Linked DNA regions of Variovorax paradoxus EPS. The protein of the gene in region 2 interacts with the protein of the main gene of each other region in a pairwise test. Links are inferred from orthologs where the notes say so. Each region holds a gene or a part of one and is shown on either strand. Other genes may lie near its edges.

Region 1 (9,144 bases), 2.2 Mb from region 2 along the record:
ATCACGTAGAAGTAGCCGTTCTGCGCGAGCCACAGGCAGATCGACTCGTCGACCACCGTCTTCATGTTGGCCGGCACCACCGGCAGGCGGAACGTGCGTTCGCCCAGCGTGACGCTGGCGTCGCATTCCGAGCGGCTCTCCACGCGGCACTTGCGGGGGAGCAAAAGGATGTTGTCGTAATCGAAAATCTGCATGACCAGGCTCCTGAAAGGAATCGTTGAAAGAAACGAATGAGCGCTTGGTCCGGCCGGTCTTCGCGGTGCGTCTCGAAAAGAAAACGCCCACAAAAAACCGGGCGCAAGAATCTTGGGCCCGGTGATTGATTTTACGCGGGGTCCCGAAGGCAGGTCTTCCAGTTCTTCGTATAACCCGCATACGCGGTGGTTTCTACAATCGGAGGATGTTGTTTAACGATCCTGCGGCTGATGCCAACCCCTCGGAACTGCCACTGCTGCAGAACCTGAACCCGGAGCAGCGCGCTGCGGTCACCCTGCCCCAGGGCAATGCGCTCATCCTCGCGGGCGCCGGTTCCGGCAAGACACGAGTGCTCACCACCCGCATCGCCTGGCTGCTCCAGACCGGCCAGGTCTCCGCCGGCGGCATCCTCGCCGTGACTTTCACCAACAAGGCCGCCAAGGAAATGATGACGCGGCTGACGGCGATCCTGCCGGTTAACGTGCGCGGCATGTGGATCGGCACCTTCCACGGCCTGTGCAACCGCCTCCTGCGCGCGCACTGGAAGCTCGCCAACCTGCCTTCGACCTTCCAGATCCTCGACACGCAAGACCAGCTCTCGGCCATCAAGCGACTGATGAAGCAGTTCAACGTCGACGACGAGCGCTTTCCCGCCAAGCAGACCCAGTGGTTCATCGCCGGCGCCAAGGAAGACGGCCTGCGTCCGAAGGACGTGGAGATCCGCAGCGACGACGACCGCAAGAAGGTCGAGCTCTACCAGCTCTACGAAGAGCAGTGCCAGCGCGAAGGCGTGGTCGATTTCGGCGAGCTCATGCTGCGCAGCTACGAACTGCTGCGCGACAACGACCCGGTGCGCGAGCACTACCAGCGGCGCTTTCGCCACATCCTGATCGACGAGTTCCAGGACACCAACCGCCTGCAGTACGCGTGGATCAAGATGCTCTCGGGCAACACGGTCGGCGGGCAGTTCACCCCGAACCCGAACAACAGCGTGATCGCGGTGGGCGACGACGACCAGAGCATCTACGCCTTTCGCGGCGCGCGCGTGGGCAACATGGCCGACTTCGTGCGCGAGTTCGACGTGCAGCACCAGATCAAGCTGGAGCAGAACTACCGCAGCTACAGCAACATCCTCGACTCGGCCAACGAGCTCATCAGCCACAACAAGAAGCGCCTGGGCAAGAACCTGCGCACCGACCAGGGCCCGGGCGAGCCGGTGCGCGTGTACGAGTCGCCCACCGACCTCGCCGAGGCGCAGTGGATGGTCGAGGAAATGCGCCAGCTCGTGCGCGACGGCTTCGACAGGAAAGAGATTGCGGTGCTCTACCGCAGCAACGCGCAGAGCCGGGTGATCGAAACCGCGCTCTTCAATGCCTCGGTGCCGTACCGCGTGTATGGCGGCCTGCGCTTCTTCGAGCGCGCCGAAATCAAGCACGCGCTGGCCTACCTGCGCCTCCTGGAGAACAAGGACGACGACACCAGTTTCCTGCGCGTCGTCAACTTCCCGCCCCGAGGCATCGGCGCGCGCACGCTCGAAACCCTGCAGGACGCGGCGCGCGCGGCGGGGCGTTCGCTGCACGATGCGGTCAGCGTCGTCGGCGGCAAGGCGGGCGCGAACCTCACCGGCTTCGTCGCCAAGATCGACGTGCTGCGGGAGCAGACCCAGGGCGTGAGCCTGCGCGAGATCATCGAGTTGGTGCTCGACCACAGCGGCCTCGTCGAGCACTACAAGGCCGATCGCGAAGGCGCCGACCGCCTCGAGAACTTGGACGAACTGGTGAACGCGGCCGAGAGCTTCGTCACGCAGGAAGGCTTCGGCCGCGATGCGGTGGCGCTGCCGGTCGACGAATTGCGCCAGTCGCCCGCGAGCCAGGGCATCGATCCGACCCGCCCGGTGCTCGACGAGCCGCTCGCACCCGACGCCGAGACCGGTGAAACGCTGAGCCCGCTGGCCGCGTTCCTCACGCACGCCGCGCTCGAATCGGGCGACAACCAGGCGCAGGCCGGCCAGGACGCGGTGCAGCTCATGACGGTGCACGCCGCCAAGGGCCTGGAGTTCGACTGCGTATTCATCACCGGCATGGAAGAGGGCCTGTTCCCGCACGAGAACTCGATGAGCGACTTCGAGAGCCTCGAGGAAGAGCGCCGCCTGATGTACGTGGCGATCACGCGCGCCCGCAAGCGTCTCTACCTGAGCCATTCGCAGACGCGCATGCTGCACGGGCAGACCCGCTACAACGTCAAGAGCCGCTTCTTCGATGAGCTGCCCGAAGGGGCGCTCAAGTGGCTCACGCCCAAGAACCAGGGCTTCACGCCATCGGCCTTCGGCTACGGCGGCGGCTACGGGAGCACGCGCGGCGGCAGCGGCGGCTACAGCGGTGGAAGCAGCGGATATGGAGGCGGTGGCTATGGCGGCAGCAAGGACACCTTCGCCAGCCCGCCGGTGCCACCGCAGAAGACTGCACCGTCGCATGGCCTGCGCTCGGGCATGCAGGTGTTCCACAACAAGTTCGGCGAGGGCACGGTGCTGGCCCTCGAAGGCACGGGCGACGACGCGCGCGCGCAGGTCAAGTTCACGCGGCACGGCGTGAAGTGGCTGGCGCTGTCGGTGGCCAAGCTCACGCCAGTCTGAGGCTGCTACTAAACCTATAGCTGACAGCATAGGCCGGGCGGGCGTCAGCCCGGTTTTTCCGGGATCAGCCGTACACTCCGGACTCGCCAAAACAAGGGGAGTCGGGGATGTGGTTCATAGGCATGATGGCCGGCCTGTTCATTGGGGCGCTGTTCGAATCGGTGCCTGTGGCGCTGGTTCTCGCGCTCGTTGGCGCGTTTGCGTTCGCCAAGCTGTTCGGCAAGAAGAAAAAGGGCGAACCGCAGCGCACCGAAGCTGAGGGCGGCTTGCCGAATGGCCGCGTCGCCGTTACGCCGGCCGCGACAGCACCCGCAGGCGGCGTGCTGAAGCTGCAGCAGCGAGTGACAGAACTCGAGGAGCGCGTCAGCCAACTCGAACGCCGGCTCGCGCAGGGCGCTAGCGATGTAGCCGTCGTCCCGACGGCAGCCGCGCCAATCGGCGACCTCGCCACCTCCATGGCCAGCACGCCGGTTGCGGAGTCGCCTTCGCTGCCGCTGGCTCAACCTGCGGCGGCACAAGCTGCCGAGATGACGCGGCCCCGCATCGCCACCATGCAGGTCCCGCGCCCCGTCGTCGTTGCCGAGAAGCCGGTTGCAGAAGCGCCGGTCCCGCCCGCAGCAACCGTCGCTCCCGCCGCAGAAAAACCCGTCGCGCCACGCGCACCTGAGCCCGTTGTCACACCCACGCCGCAGGTCGCGGTGCCGCCGCTGGTTCGCCGTCCACCCCCGCCGCCTCCGCCACCACCGGTCCCGCTGCGCGACCGCCTGCCCGCACCGATCGCCAACCTGATCTTCGGCGGCAACATGCTGGTGAAGCTCGGCGTGCTGATCCTGTTTCTCGGCCTCGCCTTCCTGCTGCGCTACACGGCTGAACGCGTCACCGTGCCGATCGAGCTGCGCTACGCCGCAGTCGCCCTGGTGGGTGCGGGCCTGCTGGTGCTGGGCTGGCTGCTGCGCCACAAGCGCGCGGGCTATGCGCTGATATTGCAGGGCGCCGGCATCGGCGTCTTCTATCTCACGACGCTCGCGGCGATGAAGCTCAGCGGCCTGCTGCCGGCCAGCGTGGGCTTCGCGTTTTTGTTCGGCGTGGCGGTGCTCAGCGCTGCGCTCGCGGTGCTGCAGAACGCGCCCTTGCTCGCCATCGTCGCCGCGCTCGAAGGCTTCGCGGCGCCGGTGCTGGCATCGACCGGCTCCAATCAGCCGGTCGGCCTCTTCACCTACCTGCTGGTGCTCGACGTGGGCATCGTGCTGATCGCGTGGTTCAAGGCCTGGCGCGTACTCAACCTGATCGGCTTCGTGGGCACCTTCACGCTGGCGGCCGGCTGGGCGCACAAGTACTACACCGACGACCAGTACGGCATCGTGCAGCCGTTCCTCATCGTGTTCTTCCTGCTGTTCACCGCCATCGGCTTGTTCTTCGCGCGCCGCACGCTGTTCGATGCGCCAGTGCAGCCTGCGCAGCCGCTGGCCACGCGCGCACTCGACACGCTGCGCCGCGCAGGCCGTGTCGACAGCTCTCTGGTGTTCGGCACGCCGATGGTCGCCTTCGGCATGCAGTACCTGTTGATGCATCCGTGGACATACGGCGCCGCCTTCTCGGCGATGGCGCTCTCGGCCTTCTACCTCGTGATGGGCCGGCTGGTGTTCGCCACGCAGCCCAAGGGACTGGCGCTGCTGGCGGAGGCCTACGCCATCGCCGGCGTGATCTTCGGCACGCTCGCGATTCCGCTCGGCCTCGAAGGGCAGTGGACCGGCGCGGCGTGGGCGGTCGAGGCGGCCGGCATGTACTGGCTGGGTGCGCGGCAGGGGCGTGTCTATGCGCGGGCCTTCTCGTTCCTGGTGTTCGCCGGCGCCGTGTGGAAGCTGCTCGAAGCCACGCAGGTCGATGGGGCCGCCGGGCATCCGCTGCTGCAGGGCTCGGTGATCGGCCCGCTGCTGGTGGCGGCGAGTGCCTTCGCGATGTGGGCCATGCACCGCCGCGCCAAGCTCGATGAAGGCGACAGCCTCGAAGCCATCGTCGGCAGCGCCTTGCCGTGGCTCGGCATGGCCGCGCTCACGCTGCTCTTGTGGCAGTGGTTCACACCGGCGTGGGCTGCGGCGGCGACGGCCGTGCTCGCATCGGTCACCTTCGCGGTTGCCGTGCGTTTCGCGCTGCTGCCGCTCACCTACGTGAGCTTCGGCATGCAGGCGCTGGCGGTGGCGGGCTTCGTCGCCACGCTGCACCGCACGGGCGATGGACTCGACGCCGGGCAGGCGCTCCAAAGCGGCTGGCAGGGCGCCGCGGCCGCCTGCCTCATCGCGCTCAGCGTGCTCGGCAGCGCGGCCTGGTCGATGCTGCAGGCGCACCGCGCGGCACTCGCGCGCGGCGTGCAGCCGGTGTGGTCTGTCGGCAATGTGGTGGGCGTGATCGCGGGCGTGGGCCTGCTGCACTTGGCGATGCTGTTCCAGATCAGCCTCGCCCAAGCCGCGCTGCTGTGGCCGCTGACTGCCACTGTCGTGCTGTGGGTGGCGCTGCGCATGGCGCACCTGCCGCTCGCGGCGTTCGCGGGCGTGCTGCATGCGGTCTCGGCGATTCTCTTCGTCATGCTGGCGGAGATGGGCGGCGACATGCGCATGCTGCGTCCCGCCTTCGGGCATCTTGGCTTCTGGACGCCGCTGGTGATGGGTCTCACGGCACTGCTGGCCGGCGACTGGCTGCGCGACGAAGCGCGGCCACGCGCGGGCGAGCCTGGCGGTGTGGCGCGCAAGCGCTGGGTCAACGCATGGTGTGCCCTTCCCGCGGTGCTGTGGACGCCGGTGGTCTGGGGCCTGTTCTGGTGGCTCTTCGGCGCGCTGGACGAAAGCGTCCGGGTGCTGAACCTCCACGCGCTGGCGAGCCGCGTGCCCGCGGTCGCGATGGCGGTGGTGCTCGTGACTTCCGTGCTGTCGGCGCTCGTGGCACACCGGCGCGACTGGTCGCAACTCGGCCGGGCGACGCTCGCCACGCTGCCCGGCTTCGGCCTGATCGCCGCCTACGGCATCGCGGGTGGGCTGACGCTGTTCTACGTGCCGTCGAGCGCGCTCGGCTGGATCGCCTGGCCGCTGGCGCTCGCGTGGCACCTGCGCTTGCTGCGCGCGCAGAAGCGCTGGCTCGATGCCGCAGCGCTGACGCCGTTCCACGTCGCGGGCTTCTGGCTCTTCCTGCTGCTCGCGGCGCGCGAATGCCAATGGCAGCTCGGCCGCGTCGGTGCCGAGTGGTCGAGCTGGCAACTGCTGGGCTGGGCCCTCGTGCCTGCGCTGATGCTGTGGGCGCTGCGCTCGCGCGTGTTGCTGCAGCGCTGGCCGCTCAGCGAATACCGCAGCGCGTACCTGGAACTCGCCGCAACGCCGGTGGCGGTGTACCTTTTCGCATGGGTCTGGGTCACCAACGCGGTGAGCCCCGGCGATGCAGTGCCGCTGCCGTATGTGCCGTTACTCAACCCGCTCGAACTCGCGCAATGGCTCGTGCTGTTCGCGATGGTGCTCTGGTGGCGCGCGCTGCCGCCCGGCTCGTTCGCGCGCGTGCAGCCGATGGTCGCCAAGGGCGCGGTCGGCTTCACCGGCCTCGCGCTGCTGACCGGCATGGTGCTGCGCACCTGCCATCACTACGCGGGCGTCGAATGGCGCTTCGACGCGCTCTACGCCTCGTGGCTCACGCAGGCGGCGCTGTCGATCACCTGGGCGATCTGCGGCGTGGTCGCGATGGTGCTCGGCCACGGGCGCCGGGTGCGCACGCTGTGGATCGCGGGTGCCGTGCTGCTCGGCGTGGTGGTGCTCAAGCTCTTCTTCGTCGAACTGGCGGACCGCGGCGGGCTGTTCCGCATCGTGTCGTTCATCGCCGTCGGGGCCTTGCTGTTGCTGGTGGGGTACTTCGCGCCGGTGCCGCCGAAGAAGGAAGAGCCAGAGCCGAAAACGGCACCGGCCGAAGGAGGTGCTGTATGAGCGATCGTTCGATTCGTCTCGTCTTCGTCGCGCTGATGGCCGCGGCCGCGGCAGGCGCTGCACAGGCGCAGCCGGTCACTTCCGCCCCCATCGCGTTGCACGGCACCGGGCCGTACCACCGGCTCACGCTGCCGCTCGCCATCTACGGCCGTGCCGCCTATGGCGACCTCGGCGACCTGCGGGTCCACAACGCCGCCGGGCACGCGGTGCCCTATGCCTGGTTGCGCAATGAAGCGTCAGCGCCGCGAACGGCCTCGCAGGCGGTGCCGATCTTCGCGTTGCCCGGCAATGCCGCACCGGGCGACACCGCACTTGCGTTCACCGTGCGACCCGACGGCTCGCTGGCGCTGGACAACAAAGCCACCCCCAAGCCGAACGACGCGACGCAGTGGCTCATCGACGTGAGTCAGGTCAAGGGCAGTCTGTTGCAGGCGCGCTTCGAAGTCGCGCCCGATGCGCGTGGCCTATTCGCCTTCCGGCTGGAGGCCAGCGACGACCTGCGGCAATGGCGTCCGGTGGGCGGCGAGGAGCAACTGGTGCGCTTGGCTCACGGCGGCCAGACCATCGAGCGGATGGCGGTCGAGCTGGGCAACCTGCGCACGCGCTTCCTGCGCCTGCGCTGGAGCGATCCGCAACAAGGCGCACCACTCGCCAAGGTGGAGATCGACAGCGTGCAAGAGGTCGAGCCGGCGGCGCCGATCGAATGGTCCGGCCCGCTGAAACCCGAGCGCTGCGCCGAGGACTACTGCGACTACCTGCTGCCGCGCGGCCTGCCGGTGCAGAGCCTGCGCATCGACCTGGCCGACATCAACACGCTGGCGCAGGTCGGCGTGTCGGGCCTGGTCGATGCCGCACCGGCTTCGGCGATGCCACAGCCGCAGTTCGTGCCGCGCAACCCGCTCTACGCATTGCGGCACCAGCAGCGTCGAACGACCCCGTTGCCCACCGGCCCGGGCGAGGCACCGCTGCTCGATACGGTCGTGTACCGGCTCGCGCAGGCCGGCGGTGAAGCGCGGTCGCCGGTGCTGGCGCTCGACGGCGCGGTGTATTCGCGCCTCAGGTTGCGCACTTCAGGTCCGGTGAGCGTGCTCGGTGCGACGCCGCCGACGATTGCGGTGGGTGCCACGCCGCGCACGCTGGTGTTTCTTGCACAGGGCGGCGCGCCGTTCTCGCTGGCCTGGAGCGCGGCGCCCGACAAGGGCGCGGTTCAAGGTGCGTTGCCGGGGGCGCCACTCGCGTTGTCGACGCTGATCCCTGGTTACGCCGCGGACAAACCGGTTGTGGCGGACGATGCGTCCGTCACGTTGCCCGTGGCGGCGGTGGAAGCGGCAGTCGCCGCTGCAGCGCTCGCGCCCGTTCCCGAGACGGCGCCGAACGATCCGTCGCGCAAGTGGTGGCTATGGGGTGCCCTGGGTGTCGGCCTGCTTTTGCTCGCAGGCATGGCGTGGTCGCTGTTCGCGAGCCTGCGCAAGGACAGGGCTGCGAACGACTGACCGGTGACGGTCAGTTCGGATCGAAGCTGTCGCGGAAGGTGAACCAGGTCGAGCTCAGCGACATGGCCGCCAGCACCAGCGCCGTGCCGATCATCAGGATGTTGCCGACCGCCACGGCCGCGCCGCCCGCGCCCAGTGCGCCGACGCCCACCAGCACGGTGGCCACCAAGCCCATCGCGATGCCGGCCAGGAGGAACACGCCGAACCATGAGAGCACGAAGAGCGCATAGGCGCCGAAGTTGCGGAACAGCGCAACGATGCTGAAGAAGATGCTCTTGACCGGCTCCACGCGGTGCCAGTGCACCAGCGCCGGCGCGTGCCACATGGCCAGCGACAGCGGCAGGTTCAGGCACATCAGGAGCACGCGGGCCAGCTGGAAATCGCTGCTGGCCATCACCTCGGTCGAGATCGCGTCGTCCAGCAGGTAGGCGCGCATGAGCTGTCCGCCGTCGACCAGCGCGGTGACCATCACCGCGAACACGAAGTACACCGCCGAGATCACGCCCAGCACCACCAGCGAGCGCCATTCGGCGCGCATGGCGCCGAACACCTCGACGAACATCGCGGAGCCCGTGGGGCGCTGCAGATCGCCGGGGCGGGTCGCACGGATGAGTGCGTCGGGGTTGCTGTTCTCGTGCGCCACCGAGGTCGCCACCATCAGGCCCAGCGTCATGAAGGGCAACAGTACCGGCGCGATCACGCTGCCGATGATGGGCAGCACCGACACCATCGAGATCGCCGCCATGAACAGGAAGAACAGCGAGATGAAGGCGAGCGGCTGCTGCCAGAAGGTCTTGAGTCCGGAGCGGACCCAGGCGGCGCCGGTTCGCGCCGGCACGAGGTTGAGTTTCATGGGGTCCGGATC
Region 2 (9,030 bases):
GGGCCGCACCTACAAGGTGCTGGGCACCGACGGTTTCGGCCGCAGCGACTTCCGCAACAAGCTGCGCGAACACTTCGAGATCAATCGTCACTACATCGTGGTGGCCGCGCTCAAGGCGCTGAGCGAAGATGGCACCGTGCCGGTGGCCAAGGTGGTGGAAGCGATCAAGAAGTACGGCATCAATGTCGACAAGGTCAACCCGCTCTACGCTTGAACATCAACAACCAACGAACGAACGGCGCCTCGCGGCGGGAGACAACGATATGGCAGCAGTGGAAGTGAAGGTGCCGGACATCGGCGATTTCGATGAAGTCGCGGTGATCGAGGTGCTGGTGAAGGTGGGCGACACGGTCAAGGCCGAGCAGTCGCTCATCACGGTGGAATCGGACAAGGCGTCGATGGAGATTCCTTCTTCGACGGCCGGTGTGGTCAAGGAAATCAAGGTCGAGATCGGCGGCAAGGTGAAAGAGGGCTCGGTGGTGCTCGTGCTGGAGGCCGAAGGTGCCGCCGCCGCACCGGCCCCCGCGCCTGCAGCAGCTCCGGCTCCTGCGGCTGCCGCTCCGGCACCCGCAGCCACGGCGCCTGCACCGGCTGCCGCGCCCGCAGCAGCCTCCGGACCGGTCGAGATCAAGGTGCCGGACATCGGCGATTTCAAGGACGTCGCGGTCATCGAACTGCTGGTCAAGCCCGGCGACACGATCGCGGCCGACCAGTCGCTGATCACGGTGGAGTCGGACAAGGCCTCGATGGAGATTCCGTCGTCGGGTGCCGGCGTGCTGAAGGAGCTCAAGGTCAAGGTCGGCGACACGGTCAACATCGGTGACCTGATCGCGATCCTGGAAGGTTCGGCAGGTGCTGCCGCACCCGCGCCTGCGCAAGCTGCCGCAGCAGCCCCGGCCGCGGCAACCGCCAGCGCCCCCGCGCCGGCCGCTGCTTCGCCGGCGCCGGCCGCAAGCCCGGCAGCCGCCGCTGCACCGCACGATCCCACCACGGCGCCCAGCGCCAACCTGCCGCACGCTTCGCCGTCGGTACGCAAGTTCGCCCGCGAACTCGGCGTGCCGCTCGAAGAGGTCAAGGGCTCCGGTCCCAAGGGCCGCATCACGCAGGAAGACGTCCAGGGCTTCACCAAGGCCGTGATGAGCGGCCAGGCCAGCACCAAGGCCTCGGCGGCCAAGGCGCCGGCCGGTGGTGGCAGCGCGGATGGCGCGGCGCTGGGCCTCATTCCGTGGCCCAAGGTCGACTTCGCCAAGTTCGGCGCGGTCGAGCGCAAGGACCTATCGCGCATCAAGAAGCTCAGCGGCGCGAACCTGCACCGCAACTGGGTGATGATTCCGCACGTCACCAACAACGACGAAGCCGACATCACCGAGCTCGAGGCCTTCCGCGTCTCCACCAACAAGGAGAACGAAAAGTCGGGCGTGAAGGTCACGATGCTGGCCTTCGTGATCAAGGCGGTGGTCGCGGCGCTGAAGAAATTCCCCGACTTCAACGCCAGCCTGGATGGCGACCAGCTCGTCTACAAGCAGTACTTCAACATCGGCTTCGCGGCGGACACGCCCAACGGGCTCGTGGTGCCGGTGCTGAAAGATGCCGACAAGAAGGGCATTCTGCAGATCAGCGCCGAGATGGGCGAGCTCGCCAAGAAGGCGCGCGACGGCAAGCTCGGCTCGGCCGACATGCAGGGCGGCTGCATGTCGATCAGCTCGCTCGGCGGCATCGGCGGCACGCACTTCACGCCCATCATCAACGCCCCCGAAGTGGCCATCCTCGGCCTCTCCAAGGGCCAGATGAAACCGGTGTGGGACGGCAAACAGTTCGTGCCGCGCCTGACGCTGCCGCTGTCGCTGTCTTACGACCACCGCGTGATCGACGGGGCTCTGGCTGCGCGCTTCAACGCCTACCTTGGGCAAGTGCTCGCGGACTACCGTCGAATCCTGCTATGACCACCGTAGTGGCCGTCCGCAAAGGCGGCCAGGTCACGATGGCAGCCGATTCACTGGTGACCTTCGGCGACACGCGGCTCTCGCACCGCGCCGAGAAGAACCAGAAGATCTTCACCGTCGAGGACGCGGCGGGCACCAGCCTGTTCGCCATGGCCGGCGCCGCGGCCCATTTTTTGGTGCTGCAGCACGCGCTGGCCGCGCAGGAGCGCGAGAAGCTCCTGTTCGGCAGCAAGCACGAAATCTTCCGCACCTTCACGATGCTGCATCCGGTGCTCAAGGACTCGTTCTTCATGCAGACCAAGGAAGACGACCACGAGCCCTACGAGTCGAGCCAGTTCACGATGCTGATGGCCAACCAGAGCGGCATCTACGGCATCTACAGCTACCGCGAGGTGTTCGAGTTCAAGGAGTTCTGGGCCATCGGTTCGGGACGCAGCTTTGCGCTCGGCGCCATGCACGCGGCCTATGACATCAAGTCGCGCAGCGCGCGCGACGTGGCGGAGGCGGGGATCGCCGCCGCCTGCGAATTCGATCGCAATTCGGCCCCACCGGTCGACGTTCTCACACTCAAACTGAAAGTGTCCAAATGAGCGAACAACAAATCAAGGTGCCCGACATCGGCGACTTCGACGAAGTCGCGGTGATCGAGGTGCTGGTCAATGTCGGAGACACGGTCAAGGCCGAGCAGTCGCTGATCACGGTCGAATCGGACAAGGCCTCGATGGAGATTCCGTCGTCTGCGGCCGGCGTGGTGAAAGCCATTGCCGTGAAGGTGGGTGACAAGGTCAAGGAAGGCTCGGTCGTGCTGACGCTGGAGGTGGAGGGGGCTGCCGCGGCTGCTGCTCCGGCCGCCGCTGCGCCGGCGCCTGCCGCAGCGCCTCCTGCGCCCAAGGCCGCGGCACCTGCGCCAGCTCCGGCCGCAGCGCCTGTCGCATCCACCTATGGCGGCAAGGTCGATGTCGAGTGCGACGTGATCGTGCTCGGCGCCGGCCCCGGCGGCTATTCGGCAGCTTTCCGCGCGGCCGACCTGGGCCTGAAGGTCGTGCTGATCGAGCGCTACGCCACCCTCGGCGGTGTGTGCCTGAACGTCGGCTGCATCCCCTCGAAGGCGCTGCTGCACGTGGCTTCGGTCATGGACGAGGTCAAGCACTTCGCCGACCTGGGAGTGAGCTTCGCCGCGCCCACGGTCGACCGCGCCAAGCTGCTCGGCCACAAGAACAAAGTGGTGGGCAAGCTCACCGGCGGCCTCACGGCCATGGCCAAGATGCGCAAGGTGACGGTGCTGCGCGGCGTGGGCAACTTCATCGATCCGTACCACCTGGAAGTCGAAGAAACCTCCGGCACCAGCTGGGACACCACCGGCAAGAAGCAGACCGTCAAATTCCGCAACGCGATCATCGCGGCCGGCTCGCAGTCGGTCAGCCTGCCGTTCATGCCCAAGGGCGATCCGCGGATCGTGGATTCCACCGGTGCGCTCGAAATGGGCACCGACCCCAAGCGCATGCTCGTGCTGGGCGGCGGCATCATCGGCCTCGAAATGGGCACGGTGTATTCGACGCTGGGCGCGCGCCTCGATGTGGTCGAAATGCTCGACGGTCTCATGCAGGGCGCCGACCGCGACCTGGTGAAGGTCTGGCAGAAGATGAACGCACCGCGCTTCGACAACATCATGTTGAAGACCAAGACGGTCGGCGCCGAAGCCACGAAGGAAGGCATCAAGGTCACCTTCGAGGGCGAGAACGCGCCCAAGGAGCCGCAGGTGTACGACCTGGTGCTGCAGGCCGTGGGCCGCAGCCCCAACGGCAAGAAGATCGGCGCCGAGAAGGCCGGCGTCACGGTGAGCGATCGTGGGTTCATTCCGGTCGACATCCAGATGCGCACCAACGTGCCGCACATCTTCGCCATCGGCGACATCGTGGGCCAGCCCATGCTGGCGCACAAGGCGGTGCACGAGGCCCATGTGGCGGCCGAGGTGATCGCCGGCGAGCAGAAGGGCGACAAGGAGCTCTCCAGCGCCGCCTTCAACGCCCGTGTGATCCCGAGCGTCGCCTACACCGACCCCGAGGTGGCGTGGGTCGGCCTCACGGAAGACCAGGCCAAGGCCGAAGGCATCAAGGTCAAGAAGGGCCACTTCCCGTGGACCGCTTCGGGCCGCGCCATCGCCAACGGTCGCGACGAGGGCTTCACCAAGCTGCTGTTCGACGCCGAGACGCATCGCATCCTGGGCGGCGGCATCGTCGGCACGCATGCGGGCGACATGATCGGCGAGATCGCGCTGGCCATCGAGATGGGTGCGGACGAGATCGACATCGGCAAGACCATCCATCCGCATCCGACGCTGGGCGAAAGCATCGGCATGGCGGCGGAAGTGGCGCACGGCACTTGCACCGACCTGCCGCCAGCAAAGAAGGCGGCCTGATCGGCCAGGGGCGCCATCGAGCGCCCACAAAAAATCCCGCCGCGGCGGGATTTTTTCGTCTTGGATGCGGGGAGGGCGATCAGTCGTCGCCGGTGCGGGCGTTGGCCGCTGCGGCCTTGATCTCTTCGGTCGGTACTGCGCCGCCGAGCACGCGGCGGGCGCCGTCGAAGCGGCGCTGCCAGTAGCTACCGTTCATGTCTTCGACACGAACCTGCGCGCCGGAGCGGGGGGAATGAATGAACTTGCCTTCGCCGACGTAGATGCCGACATGGCTGAAGGCGCGGCGCATGGTGTTGAAGAACACGAGGTCGCCGGGCTTGAGCTGGCTGCGATCGATTTTTTCGGTGGCGGCGGCTTGCTCTTCGGCGCGGCGGGGGAGCATGTGGCCGACGGTCTGGTTGTACATCGCGCGGACGAAGCCGCTGCAATCGAAACCGGATTCCGCCGTGTTACCGCCGCGGCGGTAAGGAACTCCGAGGAAACCGATGGCAGTCACCACCAGGTCGGAAGTTCGTTCGGTGACTGTTTGACGGACCTGCTTGAGCTGGCTGATCAGGCCCTTGTCTGCGAGCAAGCCGGCCAATTCGTCATCGGGTCGGTCCTGTTGAGGGGCTGCATGAACAGCGACGGCAAAGAGGAGGGACGCGGGTAGGACGAAAAAACGCATGGCGCGTAGGATATTGATGACGCGCGGTTATGTCAATTTAATCCGGATTAGCGAATATGGCTGCAAATCGTTGATTTGCTTGAAGTTTTTCGATCTCGCCTAAGAAAAAATGTAACGGTCGATCTTTATGCGCCATAAGCGGTTCGTTTCGAATGGGCCCTCGTGACCAAGGTGAAATGGCCAACAGTCTGGATTCGGGCGCTATTTATCGTCAAGATCGTGCCAACTCTTCGGAAAAGACATGAACTTGCAAATTCAGGCGGCCTTTCGCCTTGCGCGCCGTGCCACGGTCATTGCCGGATTCGGATTTTGCGGCCTCGCTCTGGCGCAAGCACGGTCCGAAATCCTGGCGTCGGGCCTGGAGAACCCATGGGGCCTCGCCTTCCTGCCGGGCGGCCGCTACGTGGTCACGGAACGTCCGGGACGCCTGCGGTTGATTGATGCGGACGGCAAGGTGAACGCGCCCATTGCTGGTTTACCCGCCATCGCGGCCGGCGGCCAGGGTGGATTGCTCGATGTGCTGGCCGACTCCGGCTTCGACAAGAATCGCACGCTGTACTTCTGCTTCTCCGAACCCGAAGCCGGCGGTTCCGGCAACAGCACCGCGCTGGCGAGCACGCAGCTGTCGACCGACGGCGCCCGGCTCGAAAACCTGAAGATCATCTTCAGCCAAAAACCCAAGGTGGCGAGCCGCGCGCATTTCGGTTGCCGCATCGTCGAAGCGCGCGACAGCACGCTGTTCCTCACACTGGGCGATCGCTTCAGCCGCAAGGAAGATGCACAGAAGCTAGACAACCACCTGGGCAAGGTGGTGCGCGTCAACAAGGATGGCTCGGTGCCGAAGGACAACCCCTTCGTCGGCAAGGCAGGCGCGCTGCCCGAGATCTGGAGCTATGGCCACCGCAACGGGCAGGGCGCTACGCTCGCGCCCGACGGCCGCTTCTGGATGACCGAGCACGGCCCGCAGGGCGGCGACGAAATCAACGTCCCGCAGGCTGGCCGCAACTATGGCTGGCCGGTGATCACCTATGGCGAGAACTATGGGGGCGGGAAGATTGGCGACGGCATCACGGCCAAGGACGGCCTGGAGCAGCCGCTGCACTACTGGGTGCCATCGATCGCGACATCGGGCATGGCGTTCCTGACGAGCGATCGCTACGGCGCCGGCTGGAAGGGCAACCTCTTCGTGGGCTCGCTGAAGTTCGGCTACCTCGACCGCATCGAACTCAAGGACGGCAAGGTGGTCGCCGAGCACAAGCTGCTGGCACATGGGAAAGCCCGCATCCGCGACGTGAAGCAGGGGCCCGATGGCCTGCTCTACGTGCTGACGGACGAGGCCGACGGCAAGCTGCTGCGCCTGCGTCCGAATTGAGGCTGTGCTTCAGCCGGGGCAGCCCGGCAGCGGCAGGGTCGGCAGCATGCGGCGCCAGAGCCGCGTCCACTCGGGCCAGTCGTGGCCGCCTTCCGTCGTGAAGACGCGATCCGAAGGCAGCGCGGCCCCCAGCAGCCGGTGGCTGAAGGCGAAGCGGTCGTCGAGCGCGTACCCAAGATAGAGCGGCGGCCGCGCGCCGAAGGTGGCGGTGGTGCCGACGTAGCCGCGCAGCCATTGCCAGAGCTGTGTTTCGTTCGGGGTGCGCGGGTCACTGCCGGGTGGGGCGCCCAGCGGTCCGGTCCAGCGTGCGATGCCGCCGGCATTCGCGATGTCGGTGCTGAGGCCGCGTTCTCCGAGGTAGGGCGCAAGGGTGACGAGGCCCGCGAGCTCGCCGGGGTGCGTCTGCGCATAGAGCAATCCGCCGAAGCCGCCGACCGAGATGCCGACGATCCAGATCGACTTGTAGCCCTGGCTGCGCGCCGGCGCCATCACGTCCTGGCTCAGGCGCTCGAGGATGGTCTTGCTGTTGTAGTAGCCGAGGTGGGCGTCGACCCGCATCACATCCACCGCGAGCCGGTTGTCGTTCAGGGCGCTGACGAAGCCTTCGCGCACGAACTCGTCGGGGTGCGAGTACGCGCCGGGCAGCATCACAACGAGCGTGTCGGCGTTCGGTGTGCAGGTGCTTTTTTCGAGCTTGGTATCCAGAGGAACCTTGGCCGTGCGCAGGCCGCCGCAGCCGGTGGCCAGAACAGTCGCGAAAAGAGCAGCCAGAAGAATTCGCATTCGCCGGAGTCTAGATGCGCAGCGACACCGGCAGTTCGACCATCACCGGCTGGCCGGGCGTGGTGCAGCCGGTGTCGCAGCATTTGCCGGGCTGGCGGTTCCTGGTGATGGCGCGTGCCGGATCGTGCGGCGCTGCTGCCGGCGAGCCATCTGCCGCGATGCCGCGTTCCAGGATGCGCTCGACCAGCTCGACCTTCGAGCCGACCGGGTAGTTGCGCCAGATCTCCTGCTTCATCGCCGCCGGCGAGCCGCCGCCATGCAGACTGATCACGCTGTACCAGCCGCCCTGGTAGCCGGCGGTGAGGTCTTCGATGAAGCGGGCCGTTTCGATGCGCTGCTCGTAGGGAATCGCCGGGTTGGCGCGCAGCACGTCCGAAAGACGCGCGGCGGTTTCGGGGTTGTGGTCTTCGTCGGGGCCGGGCAGGGTGACGATCAGGCCGCCGCTCACGTAGTGCGCAATGCGGTGCATGTCGTAGATCTTTGTCGCCAGCAGCAGCTTGCCGATGTTGCTGAACACCGGGTCGGGCATGAAAACCTCGCAGTGTTCGTCGGCCTTGCCGTAGACGCTGGCCGCCACGCCGCAGGCGAAGAAGCTCTCGGTGATGGTGATGAGTTCGACCATCTGCTCGCGCAGGTGGCTTTCCTTTCCGGGGTCGAAGCCGTTGGCCTCGCACATCAGAGCACCGGCACCGATCAGCAGGTCGCCGAACCCGGCGCGGGCACCGATGCAGCTGTGGCGATGGTGCGTGGCGTAGCTGTAGGTGAGGTGGCCGGAATGCTCCCATTCGCCGGCGTAGAAGACGCGCTCCCAGGGCACGAAGACCTTGTCGAACATGCACACGCCGGTGCTCTGGCCGTACTTGCGGCTGAAGAGGGCATCGCCATGCTCGAGCTTTTCGCCAGGGCGGCCTGCCGGTCGCGCGACGATGGTGAGGCCGGGTGCGTCGAGCGGCACGGCGCAGCACACGGCGAAGTCGGCATCTTCGCGGCCCATGTTCCGGCAGGGCATGACGAGCAGTTCGTGCACATAAGGCGCGCCGGTCACGATGGCCTTGGTGCCCGAAATCACGATGCCGCGCGCATTGCGCTCGACCACGTGCAGGTAGCTGTCGATGTTCGCCTGCTCGTGCGGCCGGCGGCTGCGGTCGCCCTTCGCATCGGTCATGGCGACGCCCAGGGTCAGGTCTTGGTCCTGCACGCGGTGCAGGTACTCGTGAAAGCGCGCGGTGTGCTCGGTGCTGCCGCGCGCGTCGTCGATGCGCGCCGACACCTGGGCGATGGCGTTGAGCGCGTCGTGCGTCAGGTAGCGCTGGGCGCAGCCGGTTTCCTGGCAGACCAGCCGCACGGCCTCCAGCTTGTTGAGCAGGTCGCCCGAGCTGGTGTTGATATGCGAGAGCCGGTTCACCCGCTTGCCGCTGGTGTGCTGCACGGCGGTCATCAGGGGCTCGTACTGGGTCTTCAGCGCGTAGTCGTAGGTGAGGGCGATGGCATTGATGCCGGGCTGGAAGGCGGCTTCGTCGGCCACGCTGTCGACGCGGCGGCCATCGACAAACACGTTGGGGCTGTAGCGGCGCAGCGATTCGCGGTAGTCGGCGCCGGACATGAGGCTGGCGGGGAGCGGGGCGTTCATCGTTTGTCTCCGTGTTTTTTGATCGTCGGCACAAATATTTGAACATTGTTTATTTTTTATATCAATGTTAAAAAATTTGAACCGGAGCGTAATCCGAGACTTATAGTGCCCCCCATGCACGCCAAGCTCCAACGCCGCCAGACCCTCACCGACGCCCGTCGTGCCCTGGTGCTCGACGCCGCCCGCACGGTGTTTTCGGAAGCGGGAATCGAGGGC

The links.
Region 1: the proteins of lpdA (region 2) and VARPA_RS08415 interact in binary tests that used the Escherichia coli proteins (3 or more experiments, as listed by UniProt). The link is inferred for Variovorax paradoxus EPS from one-to-one orthologs.

What each region holds. Positions count from the first base shown.
Region 1 is NC_014931.1:1,854,674-1,863,817, forward strand. The notes cover bases 1-3,113. They hold VARPA_RS08415 (UvrD-helicase domain-containing protein), read left to right. Parts: upstream 1-400; coding sequence 401-2,827; downstream 2,828-3,113. Other genes in these bases: VARPA_RS08410 (GMP reductase), read right to left, coding at 1-194; VARPA_RS08420 (DUF2339 domain-containing protein), read left to right, coding at 2,935-3,113. In the rest of the region: more of VARPA_RS08420, read left to right, coding at 3,114-6,786; VARPA_RS08425 (DUF3999 domain-containing protein), read left to right, coding at 6,783-8,279; VARPA_RS08430 (BPSS1780 family membrane protein), read right to left, coding at 8,290-9,132; VARPA_RS08435 (homoserine kinase), read right to left, coding at 9,143-9,144. UniProt on the Escherichia coli protein: A helicase with DNA-dependent ATPase activity. Unwinds DNA duplexes with 3'-5' polarity. Translocates on single-stranded DNA with 3'-5' polarity. Initiates unwinding more efficiently from a nicked substrate than double-stranded DNA.
Region 2 is NC_014931.1:4,015,068-4,024,097, reverse strand. What follows is about bases 1,947-4,945. They hold lpdA (dihydrolipoyl dehydrogenase), read left to right. Parts: upstream 1,947-2,529; coding sequence 2,530-4,362; downstream 4,363-4,945. Other genes in these bases: VARPA_RS18595 (C40 family peptidase), read right to left, coding at 4,442-4,945; VARPA_RS18605 (MFS transporter), read left to right, coding at 1,947-2,533. In the rest of the region: aceE (pyruvate dehydrogenase (acetyl-transferring), homodimeric type), read left to right, coding at 1-214; aceF (dihydrolipoyllysine-residue acetyltransferase), read left to right, coding at 264-1,943; more of VARPA_RS18605, read left to right, coding at 1,940-1,946; more of VARPA_RS18595, read right to left, coding at 4,946-5,029; VARPA_RS18590 (PQQ-dependent sugar dehydrogenase), read left to right, coding at 5,271-6,401; VARPA_RS18585 (alpha/beta fold hydrolase), read right to left, coding at 6,411-7,184; VARPA_RS18580 (4-hydroxyphenylacetate 3-hydroxylase family protein), read right to left, coding at 7,195-8,814; VARPA_RS18575 (TetR/AcrR family transcriptional regulator), read left to right, coding at 8,929-9,030. UniProt on the Escherichia coli protein: Lipoamide dehydrogenase is a component of the glycine cleavage system as well as of the alpha-ketoacid dehydrogenase complexes.